DNA from 4 places in the Actinoplanes hulinensis genome. Region 2 is predicted to be linked to each of the others. Evidence: riboswitches for the same ligand, from Rfam matches in the RefSeq annotation. Region 2 holds a riboswitch; each other region holds the start of a gene.
What was found. A riboswitch is a leader RNA that binds a small molecule or an ion and turns the genes downstream of it on or off. The one in region 2 is predicted to bind cobalamin.
Positions count from the first base shown of each region.

Region 1 (4,727 bases), on a different contig from region 2:
TCAACACCCTGGACAAGCCGGACCCGCTGCTGGAGATCGCCTTCAAGCTCGAGGAGATCGCCCTCTCCGACGAATACTTCATCTCCCGCAAGCTGTACCCGAACGTCGACTTCTACACCGGCCTCATCTACAAGGCCATGGGCTTCCCCACCGACATGTTCACGGTGCTGTTCGCGATCGGCCGCCTTCCCGGCTGGATCGCGCAGTGGCGCGAGATGATGACCGACCCGGCCAACAAGATCGGTCGCCCGCGGCAGATCTACACCGGCTCGCCGGTCCGCGACTTCACGCCGATGGACCAGCGCTGACCTTTTCTCCACCCCGCGACGCCCCGCCCTTCCCGGCGGGGCGTTTCGCTTTTGAAGACCCATTTCTGGTACGGGGTGGACAGTTATCGATTAATGCCGGGCCTGATGGCTCCGCTTCGCTCCGCGGCAAAACGCCTTGTAACCGGTGTCGAGGCAGGTGTTTCCCCGCCGCAGCACACCCCGCTGCGTCGGCGAATCACTTGCCTCGACACCGGCGGCGTTCTGCGGGGGACGCTGAGTGCACCGCCGTAGGTGCGGGCCGGGGTTCCGGATGAGGGGAGGGTGGGCATGAGAGGGTCGGTCGTCACGTTCGGGAGGGGACGCATGGACGTCGTGATCGGGATCGACACCGGAACCACCGCCACCAAGGGGATCGCCGCCGGGCCCCGCGGCGAGGTGCGGGCGCTCACCAGCGTCCACTACCCGCTGTCGGTGCCCGGGCCGGGCCGGGCCGAACTCGACCCCCGGCAGCTCACCCGCGCCGCCATGGAGGCGCTCGCCGACGTGGCCGCCGAGTGCCGCGAACGCGGCGACCGGGTGATCGCGGTCAGCCTCAGCTCCTTCCTGCACGCGCTGCTGCCGATGGACGCCGCCGGCCGTCCCCTCGGCCCCGTGGTGACGTGGGCGGACGGCCGCTCCGCCCGGCAGTGCGAGAAGATCGTCGCGGCCGGGCCGGCGAAGCGGCTCCAGGCCCGCACCGGCACCCCGGTCCACCCGATGTCGCCGCTCACGAAGCTGGCCTGGTGGGCCGAGGAGGACCCGGGCACGCTGCGCGGTACCCCACGCTGGGGCGGCGTCAAGGAACTGATCGTCGCGGCGCTGGCCGACGACCCGTTCCTGGTGGACCTGTCGATCGCCTCCGGCACCGGCCTCTACGACATCCACTCCCGCCGGTGGGACGACGAGGCCCTGGCGATCGCCGGCGTGCGCCCCGGGCAGCTCGCCGAGGTCGTCCCCACCACGCACGCCCTCCGGTTGTCTCCCGAGGTGGCCACCGCCGCGGGCCTGCCCCCGGACGTACCGCTGATCATCGGCGCCGCCGACGGCCCGCTCGCCAACCTCGGCGTCGGCGCCACCCCGCCCGGCGTCGCGGCGGTCTCCCTCGGCACGAGCGGCGCCCTCCGTACCGTCGTGGACCGCCCCACCGCCGACGCCGCCGGCCGCCTGTTCTGCTACGCCCTCACCGAGGACCGCTGGGTGATCGGCGGAGCGGTCAACAACGCCGGCTCGGTCGTACGCTGGGCCGCCCAGAGCCTCGCCGCCGGCGCCCCGGGCGAACCGGCCGCCGAGGCGGAGGGCGCCGACGACCTGGACGCCGCCCTGCTGGCCGAGGCCGCCGGGATCCGGGCCGGCAGCGAGGGCCTGCTCTGCCTGCCCTACCTTCTGGGCGAACGGGCCCCCTGGTGGCGCCCCGGCATGCGCGGCGCCTACCTGGGCCTGCGCCGCGAACACGCCCGCCCGCACCTGGTCCGCGCCGCCGTGGAGGGCGTGTGCCAGCAGCTCGCCCTGGTCCGCGACTCCTTCGACGCCGAAGGTTGCCCGGTCACCGAGATCCGCGCCACCGGCGGCGCCGCCGCCTCCCACCTGTGGGTGTCCGTCCTGGCCTCCGCCTTCGACCTCCCGGTGACGGTCGCCGACGTCCCCGAGGGCACCGCCCTGGGCGCCTGCCTTCTGGCCCGGCACGCCCTCGGCGAACTCCCCGATCTGGACCGCGCCGCCGACCTGGTCCCCACCGCGAACGCCACCCACCCCGACCCGGAGGACGCCGCCCTCTACCGCCGCCTGCGCCCCCTGGTGGAACGCTCCGCCCTGGCCGTCCTGGACGTGGTGGCCGAACTCGACCGTCTGGCTCCCGAGCCCCTGCCCGCCACCGAGAAGGCCGTAACCGGTTGAGCCGCCCCGCCGTACCTGATCGGACAGTGCGGCGCAGACCGCCCCCGGAGAAGCCGCGCCGGCGGGTGACGGATCCCGCGTTGACGGGTGCCCGGCCGGTCGGGAAGAGTGACCGGCGAGCGGTTGCGGAGGAACCCGGTGCGATTCCGGGACGGTCCCGCCACTGTGACCGGGGAGCGACCCGCTGACCACACGCCACGGCGCCCACGCCGGAAGGCGAGCGGGAAACGTCGATCCGGGAGTCAGGAGACTCCGGCCGCTCGCGTCGACCGACGAGCGGGCGTGGACACCCGCCGGAAGGGATCCTGGTGACTGCTCCGTACCCGTTCTCGGCCGTGGTGGGCCTCGACGACCTGCGCCTGGCCCTGCTGCTGACCTCGGTGTCCCCGGCGGTCGGCGGGGTCCTGGTCCGAGGCGAGAAGGGCACCGCGAAGAGCACCGTCGTCCGCGCCCTGGCCGGCCTGCTGCCACCGGTCACGGTGGTACCCGGCTGCCGTTTCGCCTGCGCTCCCGCCGCCCCGGACCCGGCTTGCCCGGACGGCCCCCACCCCGCACTCCCCGGCGCCCCGGCGGCCGCCGCCGCCACGGTCCGGCCCGCGTCGCTCGTCGAGTTGCCGGTCGGCGCCACCGAGGACCGGGTGGTCGGCACGCTCGACCTGCAGCGCGCGCTCACCGACGGGGTGAAGGCCTACGAGCCGGGTCTGCTCGCCGCCGCGCACCGGGGTGTCCTCTATGTCGACGAGGTGAACCTCCTGCCGGACCACCTGGTGGACCTGCTGCTGGACGCGGCGGCGATGGGCCGGGCACACGTCGAGCGGGACGGGGTGTCGGTCAAGCACGCGGCGAGATTCCTGTTGGTCGGCACCATGAACCCGGAGGAGGGCGAGCCCCGGCCCCAGTTGGTCGACCGGTTCGGCCTGGTCGTGAACGTCGCCGCGCCCCGCGACGCCCGCCAGCGCGCCGAGGTGGTGCGCCGCCGCCTCGCCTACGAGGCCGACCCGGACGTTTTCGCGGCGCGCTACGCCGGCGCCGAACGCGACTACGCGGCCCGCATCGCCGCCGCCCGCGCCGCCCTTCCGGCGGTGACGCTGCCCGACGCCGAACTCGACCGGATCGCCCGGGTCTGCCTCGCCTACGGCGTGGACGGCATGCGCGCCGACATCGTGGTCGCCCGCTGCGCCGTGGCCCTGGCCGCCTGGCACGGCCGCGACCGGGTCACCGCCGACGACGTCCGGGACGCCGCCGGGCTGGCCCTTCCGCACCGCCGCCGTACCGATCCGCTGGACCCGCCCGGCACCGACGAGCAGAAGCTCGAGGACGCCCTGGCCGAAGCCGAACGCCAGGCAGAACAGGAACGTGCCGAACAGGAACGCGCCGACCGCGAACAGGCCGACCGCGAACAGGCCGATCGCGAACAGGCCGGCCAGGACGGTAGAAACGGCGGCGACCCCGACGACGAGCCGGACCCGGACGACGGCGGCCCCGGCGGCGGAGGCCCCCGAAACGACACCCCGCGCGACGGCGGCGGGCCGTCCGGAGCAGGATCACCCCACGGGGGTACGGAGGAGAGCACGCCCCCCTCCAGCAACGACGGGGCGCCACAACCGGAGAAGGCGGGCGCGACCGCCACTGCCGGCCAGGCGTTCCGCACCCGCACACTCCGGATCACCGCCCGTGGCGAGGGCGGTCACGCCGGCCGCCGCTCCCCGGCCTTCGCCCGTCGGGGCCGCGTAGTCGGCAGCCGCGTCCCGCAGGGCAAGCTCTCCGGCGTCCCTCACCTCTTCGCCACTCTCCGGGCTGCCCTCGACCGGGCTTCCCTCGACCGGGCTGCCCTCGACACCATTACCCCTACCCACCCGACCCCCGTCACCCGCAACGGCACCTCCCATGACCAGCCCTCCCAGGAGCCGGTGTCTCAGGAGCCGGTGGCCCAGGACCGACTGTCCCCGGATCGGTTGGTGGGGGAGTCAGTGGCCCAGGACCGACTGTCCCCGGATTGGTTGGTGGGGGAGTCGGTGGCTCAGGACCGGGTGGCTCAGGACCGGGTGGCTCAGGATCGGGTGGCCCAGGACCGGGACCGGGTGGCCCCGGAGCGGCTTGTGCGGGGGGCGGGGTCCGAGGATCAGCCTGCTCGGGAGCGGCGGGGTGGGATCCGGGTGTCGCCGCGGGATCTGCGGGAATCGGTGCATGTGGGGCGCGAGGCGAACCTGGTGCTCTTCGTGGTGGACGCGTCCGGGTCGATGGCCGCGCGGAAGCGGATGACGTTGGTCAAGACGGCGGTGCTGTCGCTGTTGCGGGACGCCTATCAGCGGCGGGACCGGATCGGGATGATCACTTTCCGGGGGCGGGACGCCGAGGTGGTGCTGCCGCCGACGTCCAGTCATGAGGTCGGCGTGATGCGGCTGGCCGCGTTGCGGACCGGTGGCCGTACCCCGCTCGCGGCGGGGCTCCGTGCCGCGGCCGCGACCATCGCCACCGAGCGCCGCCGCGACCCGCGACGGCGTCCGCTGCTGGTGGTGGTCACCG
Region 1 covers NZ_JAHXZI010000008.1:360,092-364,818, reverse strand. Annotated here, with positions in the region: gene KZ829_RS17625 (citrate synthase) at 1-308, shown strand, start outside; gene KZ829_RS17620 (gluconokinase) at 633-2,201, shown strand; cobalamin riboswitch at 2,330-2,454, shown strand; gene KZ829_RS17615 (VWA domain-containing protein) at 2,510-4,727, shown strand, end outside.
Region 1: it holds a riboswitch for cobalamin, as region 2 does, so the genes downstream of both, KZ829_RS17615 (VWA domain-containing protein) here and KZ829_RS06955 (ribonucleoside-diphosphate reductase subunit alpha) in region 2, are expected to answer to the same signal.

Region 2 (4,727 bases):
CCGGGGACCGGCCGCATCACATCCTGTCGAGGGCGATCACGAGTTCGTTGGGAGCCTGCCCGCCGCTCAACGCCCAAGCCCAGCCGGGAAGGTCGACGAGTTCCACATCTTCTGGATCCTCCTCGGAGCGGCTCTCAGACTTGTTGATCTAGATTGCGGGCATGACAGCCGAGACACGGGAACGCATCATCACCCTCGCGGATGGACGGCAGGTGCCGGTGCTGGAGGGTGGCGACCCCGGTGGGCGGCCGGTGCTCTTTCACCACGGCACGCCCAGCTCACGACACCAGGCGACGCCGTTCAGCGATGCCGCACGCGACCATGGAATCCGCCTGATCTCCTTCAATCGGCCAGGCTACGGCCGCACATCGAACACCTCGCCGAGCCTCGCCTCGGTCGGCGTCGACACGATCGCGATCGCCGACGCCCTGGAAGTAACCAGGTTCGGCGCCGCCGGGCTCTCCGGCGGCGGACCCTACGCTCTTGCCACCGCCCTGGCCGCGCCCGAACGGGTCACCGCGGTAGCCATTGTCGGCGGCATCGGACCGTGGCGACTCGCCCTACCCGACGATCCCGACGACCACGAACGTGACCTGCTCGCGCTGGCCGACGCCGGCGACCTTGACGCCGCACTCGCCGGCTTCCGGTCCGACCTGGCCCCCGATATGGCACTGCTCGACATCGCCGACGACGATGCGATGGTCGACGCCTACTTCGGCGGCATCCCGGCAACCGAACTCACCTGGCTCACCCCCGAGGTCCGCCGCTGCTGGGCCGTCGACATGCGCGAGGCACTCAGCAACGCCGACGGGTACGCCCGGGACAACCTGGCCTGGGGCGGCCCCTGGGACATCGACGTCACCGCGGTGCGCTGTCCGGTTCACCTCTACTACGGCGACCGCGACAGCCTGGTTCCCGAAGCCAACGGCCGCTGGCTGGCCGCGCACCTTCCCAACCCCACCTTCGTGACCTCTCCGAACGCCGGCCACGGCACCACAACCTTCGCCCACTGGGACACCGTCTTCGCCGACCTACCCGCACCTGTTTGAGCTCGCTCGCGCGCCTGGCCCGCAGACACCGCCGAACAGCGCTTGAACGGCAGATCAAGGCCCGATGCGGTGGCGTCGTACCAAGTCGCGGCCAGAAACGGCGACAGCGGACGTCTTCCAGTTGCTGTGGTGCCCGGCGCTGCACGACGACGACTGCCGGCCGCTGCCGCTCGTGCGGTGGCGCGCGGAGGCCGCGATCGGCGAACTGCTCGATAATCCGGAGCCGCCGGACGACGAGGCCGTCGAGGACGATCACGTGCCGGTGGCCTGCGCGCCGAGTCCCGAGCGGGTCCGGGAACTGCCCGACGCCTGGGAACTCGATGACGGCCTGCGCGATCGGGTAGAGGCGTGGGCGCAGGAGCGCGGGTGGAGGTACTTCGCGCACCTCAGCGCCGCCGACGGCACCAAGGCGGGCGGCCGGCCGGAGTGGATCCAGGACCCGCAGTACCCGGTGTGTGACTGCGGCACCACGGGTACAGCTCGGTTCGCTCTGCGGCAAGCGGCCATCCGCATCTGCCGCTGGACATGCGCCCGGCTGAGTCTGCCGTCACTGACCGTAGCACCAATGCTGCCGCTGACAGGGTCATCGCATACCCTCGGCGTGTGTTCGAGGCTTCGCGGATCTGCCGCTGCATCATCTGTCACGACTACGGCGATCGCGATGACTACGATGCGGCCGACGATGGCGTGATCGGCAATGTCAACGAGTTCGGGTGGAGCGTCACTGGTGTTCCCGCGGATGAGCAGGGGCCGGGCTGGTCGTACACGATCGGCCGTTGGCACAGCCGCGGCGGGCCCGAACTGGCCATGTTCGGACTCGACCTTCGTGTCATGCAGTCTTGTCTGAACATCCTTGGCCAACGGGACGGCCTTGCCGACGGCCAGTCCCATGACGATGTCGTCAACGGTTACCCGGTGCGCCTGAGGACCGTCGAGCCGACCTGGTATCGGGCCTTCTTCGGCCAGGCCATCTGGTTCTACCGGCGCCCGCCCGTTCCGATTCTCGAAGTCGTCTGGCCGGACCGCGACGGTGCTTTCCCCTGGGACACGGGAAGCCTGGCCCAGCCACACCTCTGGCTCGCACCCGCCGCGCACGTGCAAGGTGTCTGGACCCAAGACGTCTGAACCGAGGTAGGCGTACGGGCTGGAGCCGATCGACTGGAACCGGTCGGCCCGTGCGGGCCTTACTTGCCGCGCTCGGTCGTCACCTCGCCCGAGGCCGGTCGGAGGGCCCGGGAAGACTCGACCTGATCCCAGGGCTCGTCCGGCAGCGCCGGCCCATCGACCCAGCCGGGAACCGAACGCTCCGCCGAAGCGACTCATCCGGTAAGGACGGTCAGCGAGAGAGCGGGTCACAGGATGAGATACGGCGTGCAGAGACGGCGGCCGCGGGGCTGGGCACATCCCGACCTCGGTGACGTCGACCTCGGCAGGGTGCTCGATGCCCTCGGCGACCCGGTGCGGCTGGAGGTCGTCCGGCAACTGGCGGCCGCCGGGGGAGTGGTGCGGGGCGCGTTCGATGTGCCGGTGACCGGTCAGACCCTCTCCCATCACCTGAGGACTCTCACCACCGCCGGTCTCGTACGGGTGAGCCAGGCCGGCCGGTTCCGGTGCTGCGAGCTGCGTACACGTGAGGTGGAGCAGCGCTTTCCCGGATTGCTGCCGGCGATCCTGGCCAATGCCGGCGGCGGTGCCGTACGAACGATGCCGCCGTGAGAGTGACGGTTTGGACACACCATGTGGGGCTGTGACTTTCCGATGCCGCCCATATATGGTGTTCCCCGCAGCTGGTTCGGTCGCGCCCGTCAGGGTGTGTCCGAGGCAACAGGGAACCCGGTGTGAAACCGGGACTGCCCCGCAGCGGTGAGTGGGAACGACCGCCGTCATGAAGCACTGGGCTCGTCAGAGCCTGGGAAGCGACGGCCAGTAGGCGGCTTTACCCCAAAGCCCACGAGTCCGAAGACCTGCCAGCGCGCCGTGCATCTCAGGTGATGCGCGGCGGTCGAAGGCCGCGTGGGACGGCCGACGCCATCAGCCGGGCCCTCACGGGCCGCGGCGGCGTCCTCCTGCGCACCCGAGACCTCGGCCGGCGTGATGAGGGGGACGAGACATGACAGCAGCTACGCAGGATCCGCCGGCTACCGGACATGTGGTGCCGGAGCAGCGCCGCCATGTGATGCAGGTGCGCAAGCGAAACGGCGATCTGGAGCCGGTCGACGTCAACAAGATCGTCAAGGCGGTCGAGTTGTGGGTCACCGATCTCGGCGAGGTCGACCCGCTGAGGGTGGCGACCAAGACCATCAGCGGCCTGTACGACGGAGCGACCACGGCTGAGCTCGACAAGCTGTCGATCCAGACGGCGGCCGAGCTGATCGGCGAGGAGCCGCAGTACTCGAAACTCGCCGCCCGGCTGCTCGCCGCGTACGTCGACAAGGAGGTCCGCGGCCAGGGTGTCGCCAGCTTCAGCCAGTCGATCCGCTACGCCCACGGCCTCGGCCTGATCGGCGACGAGACCGCGGCGTTCGTGGCCCGCAACGCGCGTAAACTCGACGACGCCGTGGACGTCGCCGGTGACCTGCGGTTCGAGTACTTCGGCCTGCGCACCGTCGCCGACCGCTACCTGCTGCGCCACCCACGGTCCCGCCTGGTCGTGGAGACCCCGCAGTACTGGCTGCTGCGCGTCGCCTGCGGGCTGTCCACAGACGCCCGTGAGGCGATCGGCTTCTACCGGCTGATGTCGAGTCTGGCCTATCTGCCCAGCTCACCCACGCTGTTCAACTCCGGAACCCGGCACACCCAGATGTCGTCGTGCTTCCTGGTCGACTCGCCGAAGGACGAACTGGACTCGATCTACGAGCGTTACCACCAGGTCGCGAAGCTGTCGAAGTACTCCGGCGGCATCGGTATCGCCTGGTCGCGCATCCGCGGCCGGGGCGCCCTGATCCGCGGCACGAATGGAAAGTCCAACGGCATCGTCCCGTTCCTGAAGACGCTCGACGCCGGGGTGGCGGCGGTCAATCAGGGCGGCCGCCGCAAAGGCGCCGCATGCGTCTATCTCGAGCCGTGGCACCCGGACATCGAGGAGTTCCTGGAACTGCGCGACAACACCGGCGAGGAGTCCCGCCGCACGCACAACCTGAACCTGGCGAACTGGATCCCGGACGAGTTCATGCGCCGTGTCGAGGCCGACGGCGAATGGTCGCTCATCGACCCGTCCGACGCCCCGTCACTGCCGGACCTGTTCGGTGACGAATTCACCGAGGCCTACCGGGCAGCGGAGAAGAAGGCTGTCAAAACCGTCAAAGCCCGCGATCTGTACGGCCGGATGATGCGCACCCTGGCGCAGACCGGCAACGGGTGGATGACGTTCAAGGACCGCTCGAACGCGCTGTCGAACCAGACGGGCGAGCCCGGCAACGTGATCCACCTGTCGAACCTGTGCACCGAGATCCTCGAGGTCAACAACGACGACGAGACGGCCGTCTGCAACCTCGGCTCGATCAACCTGGGTCAACACGTCAACGTTGACGGTGTTGACTGGGTCAAGTTGAGGGAGACGGTGCGGACCGCGGTCGTCTACCTGGATCGGGTCATCGACATCAACTACTACCCGTCGCAGCAGGCCGCGGCCTCGAACCCGCGGTGGCGGCCGGTCGGGCTCGGGCTGATGGGCCTGCA
Region 2 covers NZ_JAHXZI010000003.1:114,319-119,045, forward strand. Annotated here, with positions in the region: gene KZ829_RS06940 (alpha/beta fold hydrolase) at 162-1,049, shown strand; gene KZ829_RS06945 (DUF4262 domain-containing protein) at 1,653-2,174, shown strand; gene KZ829_RS06950 (ArsR/SmtB family transcription factor) at 2,421-2,765, shown strand; cobalamin riboswitch at 2,821-3,035, shown strand; gene KZ829_RS06955 (ribonucleoside-diphosphate reductase subunit alpha) at 3,160-4,727, shown strand, end outside.

Region 3 (4,727 bases), on a different contig from region 2:
ACGGCGCCACCCAGCCGGTCACCCCACAGGTCGAGTGCGGCCGCGCTACGGGTGTTGCCGATCGCCGCGGCCAGCCCCGGCACCGCCGGGTCCCGCAGCGTGCAGATCACCTCGTTGGCCGCCGGCAGCCGCGACCGGGTCACCCCGGACGCCACCATCTCCGCGTCACAGAGGATCGGCGCGCCGTCGAGCAGCGCCTTCCGCGCCGCGGTGACCACACCCGGACTGAACCGGACATCCTCCACCAGATCCACCATCCCGCAGGCGTGGATCATCCGGACCACCACCCGCGACACGTCCTCCGGCAGTCCTGAGAGGTCCGCCTCGGCCCGGATGGTGGCGAACGAGCGCCGGTAGATCTCCGCGCCGTCACGCACATACTTCATCAGGGCCTCCTAGCCACAGCCACGATCTCCCCCAACCCGGTCACGGCCGTGCCGATCCCGCTGATCCTCGGCGATCCCGCCCCGGCAGTCGATGGGCCGACCAGTCCGGATCCGTCTCCCTTCGCGCCGGAATTCCCCGGTGGGCCGCCGAGTCCGGATCGGTTGCTTTCCGGTGGGTGGGCTGGGCCGGATCGGTCACCGTCCGTGCGGGCGACCAGGTAGCCGTCGGCGGTGGCCTCGACGCGGACGTGCGGGCCGGACGGGCTGCCGCACGCGCGGGCGCAACCCACCCAGTGGACCGGCAGGCCGTCGACGAAACGGGCCGTGACCGTGGCGTCGGCGCGCACGTCGGCCAGCGACTTCGCGCAACCTGGCCGCCCGGCGCAGGCGGTCACCCCGGACCAGGGCGAATCCGCGGCCACCGCGAGCCCGGCCGCGGCCAGACGGCCCGCCCACCCCGGCGCCGCCGACGGCGTCAGATCGGCCACGATCACCCCACGCCAGGGGGTCACCACCAGCTGATCGGCCTCCTCCAGAACCCTGAGGGTTACGCCGGCCAAGCGCCCCAACGGCACCAGTGCCCCCACCGCGGCCAGCCCGTCCGCCTGAGCCACCACGCCGACCAGATCGGTGGCATCGGTGGCCTCGACCGGCACCGCCGCCGCCACGGCGACGGGCGTCAGCCCGAGGACGCCGGCCACCCGGGCCGACACACGGGCCGGGCCGTCGGTCAGCTCCCGCAACCGCCACGCGGCCGGGCCGTCACCCCGCTGCTCCTCCCGCTCGGCGAGGAACGCGTGCGCCGCCGCGATCAGCGCCGGCACCACCCGGTCGGCCTCCACCCGGAGCCCGGTGTCGTGCCCGGCGAAGCGGATCGCGAACAGCCCGGCACCCGTGTGCTCCCGATCCCCCGACCCGGCGAAACCCGCGTGGACGGTGGGCACCGTTGGTGTGGGGTTGGTGGCGGCCGGGTGCGTGGTGGCCGCCATTGGTGTGGGCCTGGTGGTGACGGCCGCGTGGACGGTGGGCGCCGGTGTGGGGTTGGTGAGGGCCGGGACGGCGGCGACGTCGGGGGACAGGGTGACGTGGCCGAGCGCGAACAGGAACTTGCCGGGGAGGCCGGCCAGGGCGGGATCGTCCAGGACGGCGCGGTCCAAGGCCGGTATCAGAGCGCGGATCGTCGATCCCGGCAGCGGCGGCGACGCGATGTTCCGAACATTGTCGTGGGTCTGTGAGGGCAGCAGCCCGGCGGCGCGCAAGCGGGTCGCCAGGGCCGGGGCATCGATGGCCGACAGGCCTCTGAGCTGGAGATTGGCCCGCGAGGTCAGCTCCAGGGCGCCGTCGCCGAACTCCTCGGCCAGCTCGCGCAGCGCGCGCAACCGGGCCCCGGTCAGCAGCCCGCCGGGCAGCCGCACCCGGGCCAGCAACCCGTCGGCGGCGGCGTGCAGCCGCAGCGCGCCGGGGCAGGCGTCGGTGTCGGAAGTCCGGACGGGAGACATGGCCCGGATACTACGGCCGACCCCCGGCAGGAATTCACCTTCGCCTCTCGGTGGGTCGGCAGCGTCACAGCGGCCGTTCCGCCTTGACGCGGGACACCGGGGTTCGGAAAAGTTATGGCTCACGAGCGGCGACGCCGCGGAGGAAGCCGGTGTGACTCCGGCGCGGTCCCGCCACTGTCACCAGGGAGTTCGAGCCCTGGGAGCCAGGAACTCCGGTCGCCGTGACATCCGACTACCCGGGGCGCGGACCCCGAGGGGAGCGCGCGCGTGTTTCTGCTGCTGTCGACGTCCGACACCGACCTGCTCAGCGCCCGGGCCAGTGGATCGGCCTGGCGCCCGGCCAACCCGGCCCGCACCTCGGTCGCCGATCTGCCCGCCCTGCTCGACGGGGCCGACCTCGTCGTGGTGCGCATCCTGGGCGGCCGCCGGGCCTGGGAGGAGGGGTTGGACACACTGCTCGCGGGCGACGTGCCGGTCGTGGTCCTGGGCGGCGAGCAGGCGCCGGACGCCGAGTTGATGAAGCTGTCCACGGTGCCCGCCGGGGTGGCCGCCGAGGCGCACACCTATCTGGCGCACGGTGGCGCGGACAATCTGGTCTCGCTGCACGACTTCCTTTCCGACACGGTGCTGCTGACCGGCAACGGGTTCGCGCCGGCCGTGGAGAGTCCGCAGTGGGGCTTCCTGCCGCGCCCGGAGTCGACCGGCGAGGCGACCGTGGCGGTGCTTTATTACCGGGCGCATCACATGGCCGGCAACACGGCGTTCGTCGAGACGCTCTGCCGGGCGATCGAGGCCAAGGGCGCGCGGGCCATGCCGATCTTCACGGCCTCGCTGCGGACCGCCCCGCCGGAGCTGCTGGCCGAGTTGCGTAGGGCGGACGCGCTGGTGGTGACCGTGCTGGCGGCCGGCGGCACCCGCCCGGCGACCGCGAGCGCGGGTGGTGACGACGAGGCGTGGGATGTCGGGGTGCTCGCCGACCTGGACGTGCCGATCCTCCAGGGGCTGTGCCTGACCAGCTCGCGGGCCGCCTGGGAGGCCAGTGACGACGGCCTGACCCCGCTGGACGCGGCGACGCAGGTGGCGATCCCGGAGTTCGACGGCCGGATCATCACGGTGCCGTTCTCGTTCAAGGAGATCGACGAGGACGGGCTGTCGGTCTACGCGGCCGACGAGGAGCGGGCGTCGCGGGTGGCCGGGATCGCGGTGGCGCACGCCCGGCTGCGGCACGTGCCGCCCGCCGACCGCCGGATCGTGCTGATGCTGTCGGCCTATCCGACCAAGCACTCCCGGATCGGCAACGCGGTCGGTCTGGACACGCCGGCCTCGACGGTCGCCCTGCTGGCGGCTCTCGCCGACCGGGGTTACCGGATCGGTGACTTCGGGTCCTACGACGGCGACGGGCTCATCCACACGTTGATCGCGGCCGGTGGGCAGGACCCGGACTGGCTGACCGACGAGCAGTTGTCCGGCAATCCGGTGCGAATTCCGGCATCTCGGTATCAAACCTGGTTCGACCAGCTCCCGGGGGACTTCCGGGAGCGTGTCGAGCGGCATTGGGGCCAGGCGCCCGGTGAGCTCTATGTGGACGACGGCGACATCGTGCTGGCCGCACTCCGCGACGAGAACATCGTGGTGATGGTCCAGCCTCCGCGCGGGTTCGGGGCCAACCCGGTCGCCATCTACCACGACCCGGACCTGCCTCCGAGCCATCACTACCTGGCCGCCTACCGGTGGGTGGCCGATGAGTTCGGCGCGCACGCGGTGGTGCACGTCGGCAAGCATGGCAACCTGGAGTGGCTGCCCGGCAAGAACGTCGGCATGTCCGCGTCGGACGGCACCGACGCGGCCCTCGGCGACCTGCCGCTGATCTACCCGTTCCTGGTCAACGACCCCGGCGAGGGGACACAGGCCAAGCGCCGGGCGCACGCCACGCTGGTCGACCACCTGATTCCGCCGATGGCCCGCGCCGAGTCCTATGGGGACATCGCCCGACTGGAGCAGCTGCTCGACGAGCACGCGACCATCGCCGCCCTCGACCCGGCCAAGCTCCCGGCGATCCGGGCTCAGATCTGGACCCTGATCCAGGCCGCGAAGATGGACCATGACCTCGGCCAGGGGCGCCGGCCGGAGGACGAGGAGTTCGACGACTTCATCCTGCACATCGACGGATGGCTGTGTGAGGTCAAGGATGTGCAGATCCGCGACGGGCTGCACGTGCTGGGGGCGGCGCCGGCCGGGGAGGCGCGGATCAACCTGGTGCTCGCCATGCTGCGGGCGCGGCAGATGTGGGCCGGTCAGGTGGCGGCGCTGCCGGGTCTGCGGGAGGCGCTGGGCCTCGCGGAGGACGCGTCCACCGCGGAGACCGACGCGATCGAGGTGCTGGCGCGGGCACTGGTCACGGCCATGGAGGAGCGCGGCTGGCCGACGGTGATCCCGGCCGACCTGGTCGCCTCCAGCGTTCCCGAGGCTGCTTCCGCCCCGGGAGCCGCTCCCGCCGGGCTTTCGGCGACGCTCCCCGACGTACCAGATATTTCGGATTTGTCGGTTTTGCCGGATGTGGTGCGGGTGCTGGAGTTCGCGGCCACCGAGGTCGTGCCGCGGCTCGCCCGCACCACCGACGAGCTGACCAACGTGCTGCACGCGCTCGACGGCGGTTACGTCCCGGCCGGCCCCAGCGGCTCCCCGCTGCGCGGCCTGATCAACGTGCTGCCGACCGGCCGCAACTTCTACTCCGTCGACCCGAAGGCCATCCCGAGCCGGCTCGCCTGGGAGACCGGGCAGGCGATGGCCGACTCGCTGCTGACCCGCTACCGGGCCGACCACGGCGAGTGGCCCCGCTCGG
Region 3 covers NZ_JAHXZI010000010.1:96,405-101,131, reverse strand. Annotated here, with positions in the region: gene KZ829_RS20065 (precorrin-8X methylmutase) at 1-386, opposite strand, end outside; gene KZ829_RS44055 (ferredoxin-like domain-containing protein) at 386-1,885, opposite strand; cobalamin riboswitch at 1,990-2,117, shown strand; gene cobN (cobaltochelatase subunit CobN) at 2,153-4,727, shown strand, end outside.
Region 3: it holds a riboswitch for cobalamin, as region 2 does, so the genes downstream of both, cobN (cobaltochelatase subunit CobN) here and KZ829_RS06955 (ribonucleoside-diphosphate reductase subunit alpha) in region 2, are expected to answer to the same signal.

Region 4 (4,727 bases), on a different contig from region 2:
CAGATCCCAGCCGTGCACCACCAGGTCCACCACCATCATCAGACCGAGCGTGTGCTGCGGCAGCCCCATCCCCGGCGACACCCCGTCCAGCACCCCCGGATCCGACCACGCCGCGACCATCGCCTCGGCCTCCGCCGCGAAATCGTCGCGCCACGCGCCGGTCAGACTGTCCGGAGTGACACTCCAGTCGACCTCCGCCCGGGCCGCTACCAGCTGAAAGTTTCGGACCACCTGAAACAGATGATTCAGCAGGTCACGAACTTTGAACTCGGCACACGGCGTGGCATGCCCGAGCTGCTCGTCACGCACCCCCGCCACCAGAGCCGAAACGGCGGGCACGGCACGCCCCAGCAGGTCACTGATCTCGGTAGACATCCACCCAGACTAGAAACCCCCGCCGCCCGCAGCCAGCACCCGGCACCACCCGGACGGGTGAACGCGTCACGCCCGAGCGGGGTCGGTCACCATCAGCGGATCCTCCGGAACGTCCACCCGCCCGTCGGCCTCCGCCGCCGTCACCCCCACCAACTGCAGGAACCGGCTACCCAACTGCGGATCCTCGGTGAGGATCAACACCGTCAAACCGGTGTCCGGGCCGTCCGTGTGCGGAAAACCCGTCACCGGGCCACCCCAGTTGATCCACTGACCGTCCTCCACCGGACCGTCCAGCGACGCCACATACGCCGCCACCTGATCCAGCAACACGAACGGCCACTGTGGCGGCTGCTCCTCAACGCCGCGGGCCACCCGCACCGTCAACTCGAAACCCCAGCGCTCACCCAGCCCGTACCCCACCAGATGCCAATGCCCGGCCGCCGGATACGCCGACGCCGCCCGCAACCGGTAACCCTCAGCCGGATACGTCACATGCCACGGCTGCTCATCCGGATACAGCCCGCCCAACGCCTCGGTGACCGCGTCCCACATCATCCCGGCATTCGATCATGACCGGCCCGCCAACCGCGACGCCGACCCCGGCCGGCGACCACCGCCACCACACCGGCCAGCACCGCCAGCCCCGCACCACCGGCCGCGAACCAGCCCGCCCGCACCCACTCCGACGAATCCGCCGCCCGCCCCGGCGCCGCCACCACCGCGGGTGAGACCGCGGCCACCACCGGGCCCGCCTCCTCCGTCAGCGCCCGATACGGATTCAGCAGCCCGTACCCGTACTCGTCACTGCGCACACCACCCGGCGCCGGATCCACCGACCGCAACAACCGCCGGGTTATCTGCGCCGCACTCTCCCGCGGAAACCGCTGCCTCAGCAGCGCCACCGTCGCCGTCACGAACGGCGTCGCGAAACTCGTCCCCTGCACCACCTGATGACCGGCCACCGGCGACGCCACCGTCACGTCCCCGAACGCCACCAGATCCACATGCTCACCGACCTGCGAATACGACGCCCGCAACCCGTCCGCACCGACCGCGCCGACACCGATCACCCCCGGATAGTCCGCCGGATACACCACGCCGGCGTCCGGGCCGTCGTTACCGGCCGCCGCCACCACGATCACCCCGGCCGCCACCGCATCCGCGATCGCGGACTGCACCGCCGGGCTCTCCTGCGGCATCACCAGCGAAATGTTGATCACCTGGGCGCGACCCGGGCCCGCCGCCCACCGAATCCCCTGCGCGAACGTCTGCGCACCACCACCCGACGACGCCACCGCCGACTCGTCGATGTCCTGCTGCTCACTCACCCGCACCGGCACGATCGTCGCCCCCGGCGCCAGACCCTGCACCCCACTGCCCGCATCCGCGCCCGCCGCGATGATCCCGGCCACCCCCGTCCCGTGACCCACACAGTCCCGGCGGCCCGCGAACTCGTTACGCAGAAAATCCCGGCCCGCCGCCACCTGACCCCTGAGCTGCGGATGCCGCGCATCGACCCCGGAATCGACCACCGCCACCCGCACCCCGGCCCCGGTCGCCAACCCCGCCAACCGCGCCGGCGCGTACGCCCTCAACTCCGCCGGCACCGCCGACACCACCGGCTTCGCACCCAGGCACTGCGCCGCCCACACCTGCTGCGGAACCGGCACCGCCACCGACACCACCAGCCCGGCCACCACCGCCACCGGCCACCGCACCACGACACACCCCCGACCCCGTAGACCGGCGTGGATGCTACCGCCCGACGGTTGTGCCCGGCCCACCCCGGCCGATAGGTTGAGAATCCAATCTGCGGTGCGCTGAGGGAAATCCGGTGAAACTCCGGTGCGGTCGCGCCACTGTGAACCAGCCCCACGGGGCCGGTGAGTCAGGACGCTCACGCGCCGCAGGCCCCATCGATCGGGACGCGTCATCCCGTAGGAGGTTGATCCGCCATGCCCAAGGCACAAGCGCTCACCACCCCCGCCATCTCCACCAAACTGCTGGCCACCGCCGCCGGCTTCACCGGCATCATGCTGCTGCTGGCCTACCTCGTCGCCTTCGACCAGGGCGCCCTCTCCCAGTCCGGCATGTACCTGCACGAACTCATGCACGACGGACGGCACCTGCTCGGTGTCCCGTGCCACTGACCCCCAGCTACCCACAACTGCTGCTGAGGGGACTACTCGCCGGGCTCATCGCCGGACTGCTCGCCGGAACATTCGCCTACCTCGCCGGTGAGCCGCACATCAACGCGGCCATCGCCATCGAAGAAGCAGGCGCACCCGCCGGCGAGACTCTCGTCTCCCGCGACGTCCAGTCCGGGCCCGGCCTGTTCCTGGCCACCGGCCTCTACGGCATCGCACTCGGCGGCATCCTCGCCACCGCCTACACCGTCCTACGCCGGCGCCTGCACACCGGCAGCGACACCACCGCCGCCCTCGGCCTCGCCACAGCCGCCCTGACCGGCATCGTCCTCGTGCCCTACCTCAAATACCCACCCAACCCACCCGCTGTCGGCGACCCGGCCACCATCGACCAGCGCACCGCCGCCTACCTCGCCGCGGTCGCCCTCGGCCTGGTCGCCGTCTGGGCCGCAACCCTCGCCGCCCGCACCCAAACCCACCCCTGGGCCCGCGCCACCGCCGCCGCGGCCGCCTTCCTGGTCGTCGTCACCATCGCCTACACCCTCCTTCCCACCTTCGACGAGGTCCCCGCCGACTTCCCCGCAACCCTGCTGTGGGACTTCCGGATCACCTCACTCGGCACCCAGACCATCCTCTGGACCACCCTCGGCCTCGGCTTCGCGGGCCTGCTCGCCCGCCTCGCCCACCGCACCGAAACCCCCGTCACAGTTCCGTGACCGGCCTACGCCTGATCGCCGCCGGACACACCCGCGCCCTGCGCCGGGCCGTGTTCGGCGGCGACGACCCTCTCGACGAAGCCGCCCGCAACATCGCCCGCACCCTGCACATCCCCGGCAACGGCCCATGGGTCAGCGCACCCTCCCACGCCGCCCGCGAAACCGCCGCACTGCTCGGCGCCACCCCCGGCATCGACCCGGCACTCGCCGACCCCGACCACGGCACCTGGACCGGCCACACCCTCGACCAGATCGACCCGGCCGACCTGCACACCTGGCTCACCGACCCGGCAGCGGCACCCCACGGCGGCGAAACCCACACCCAGCTCCTGGCCCGCGCCACCACATGGCTGCGCAACCAGCATCAGCCGGCACTCACCGCCGTCGCCCACCCCATGACCATCCGCGCGGTACTCGCCGCCGCCCTCGACCTCCCGGCAACCGCCATCCGCCGCCTCGACGTCGCCCCACTCGCCGTCACCCGCCTCACCCACCACCCCGACGGCTGGCACCTGCACCTGCCACAATCCACCCCGTGACCCTGCGCATCACCATCGACGACCTCACCGGCCCCGACATCGCCGCCCTCCTGCAACAACACCTCGACGACATGCGCGCCACCAGCCCACCCGACAGCAAACACGCCCTCGACCTCGACGGCCTCCGCACACCCGACATCACCCTCTGGACCGCCCACGACGGCCCCCACCTCGTCGGCTGCGCCGCCCTCAAACACCACGACCCCACCACCGCCGAAATCAAATCCATGCGCACCGCCACCACCGCCCAACGCCGCGGCGTCGCCACCACCCTCCTACAACACCTCATCACCCAAGCCCGCCACCGCCACTACACCGACCTCTACCTCGAAACCGGCACCGCCGACTACTTCGCCCCCGCCCGCGCCCTCTACCAGCGCTTCGGCTTCCGAACCTGCCCACCCTTCGCCCACTACCAACCCGACCCCCACAGCACCCACATGCACCTCACCCTCTAAACCCTTTCCGGTACGCACGACCCAGCCCCCGCCGAACCACACCTCCCGCCGCACCACGCGACCAACTGCCCGCGCACGCCCGCGACGCACCATCCGGGCTGAGCGCCCCCGGTCACCCTCACCCCAAACCCCACGCCTCGTGCGGGCGCGGCCCGCAGAAACGCAGCGACCACACGAACATCTCGAGCAGTGGTTCGAGAACCTCGATTCGTTGCTCGTCGCCAGCGGTGAGCAAGGCCGCCTGCACACGGTCGTGCAGGCGGTTCCACATGTCCTCGCCGATGTCCGCGGAGCAGACTGAGCGCCTCCCGGCCGACCTCCCAGTTGCCGGTGATGACCAGCAGCTCCAAAATCGGTGAGCAGTCGTACTCCGCGAGTGCGTACAGCAGCGTTCCGCGGCTGCGTGCCGTGCGCGGATCGGTCAGCAGCGTGGCTTAGGTCGTGAGTACGGGCCCCGAATGTCGATGATCTTGGGGGCCACCGCGCTTCCAC
Region 4 covers NZ_JAHXZI010000009.1:244,278-249,004, forward strand. Annotated here, with positions in the region: gene KZ829_RS18975 (TIGR03086 family metal-binding protein) at 1-375, opposite strand, end outside; gene KZ829_RS18980 (suppressor of fused domain protein) at 442-930, opposite strand; gene KZ829_RS43110 (S8 family serine peptidase) at 927-2,093, opposite strand; adenosylcobalamin (AdoCbl) riboswitch at 2,173-2,323, shown strand; gene KZ829_RS18990 (CbtB domain-containing protein) at 2,331-2,525, shown strand; gene KZ829_RS18995 (CbtA family protein) at 2,516-3,238, shown strand; gene KZ829_RS19000 (histidine phosphatase family protein) at 3,235-3,777, shown strand; gene KZ829_RS19005 (GNAT family N-acetyltransferase) at 3,774-4,235, shown strand; gene KZ829_RS19010 (hypothetical protein) at 4,354-4,506, opposite strand.
Region 4: it holds a riboswitch for cobalamin, as region 2 does, so the genes downstream of both, KZ829_RS18990 (CbtB domain-containing protein) here and KZ829_RS06955 (ribonucleoside-diphosphate reductase subunit alpha) in region 2, are expected to answer to the same signal.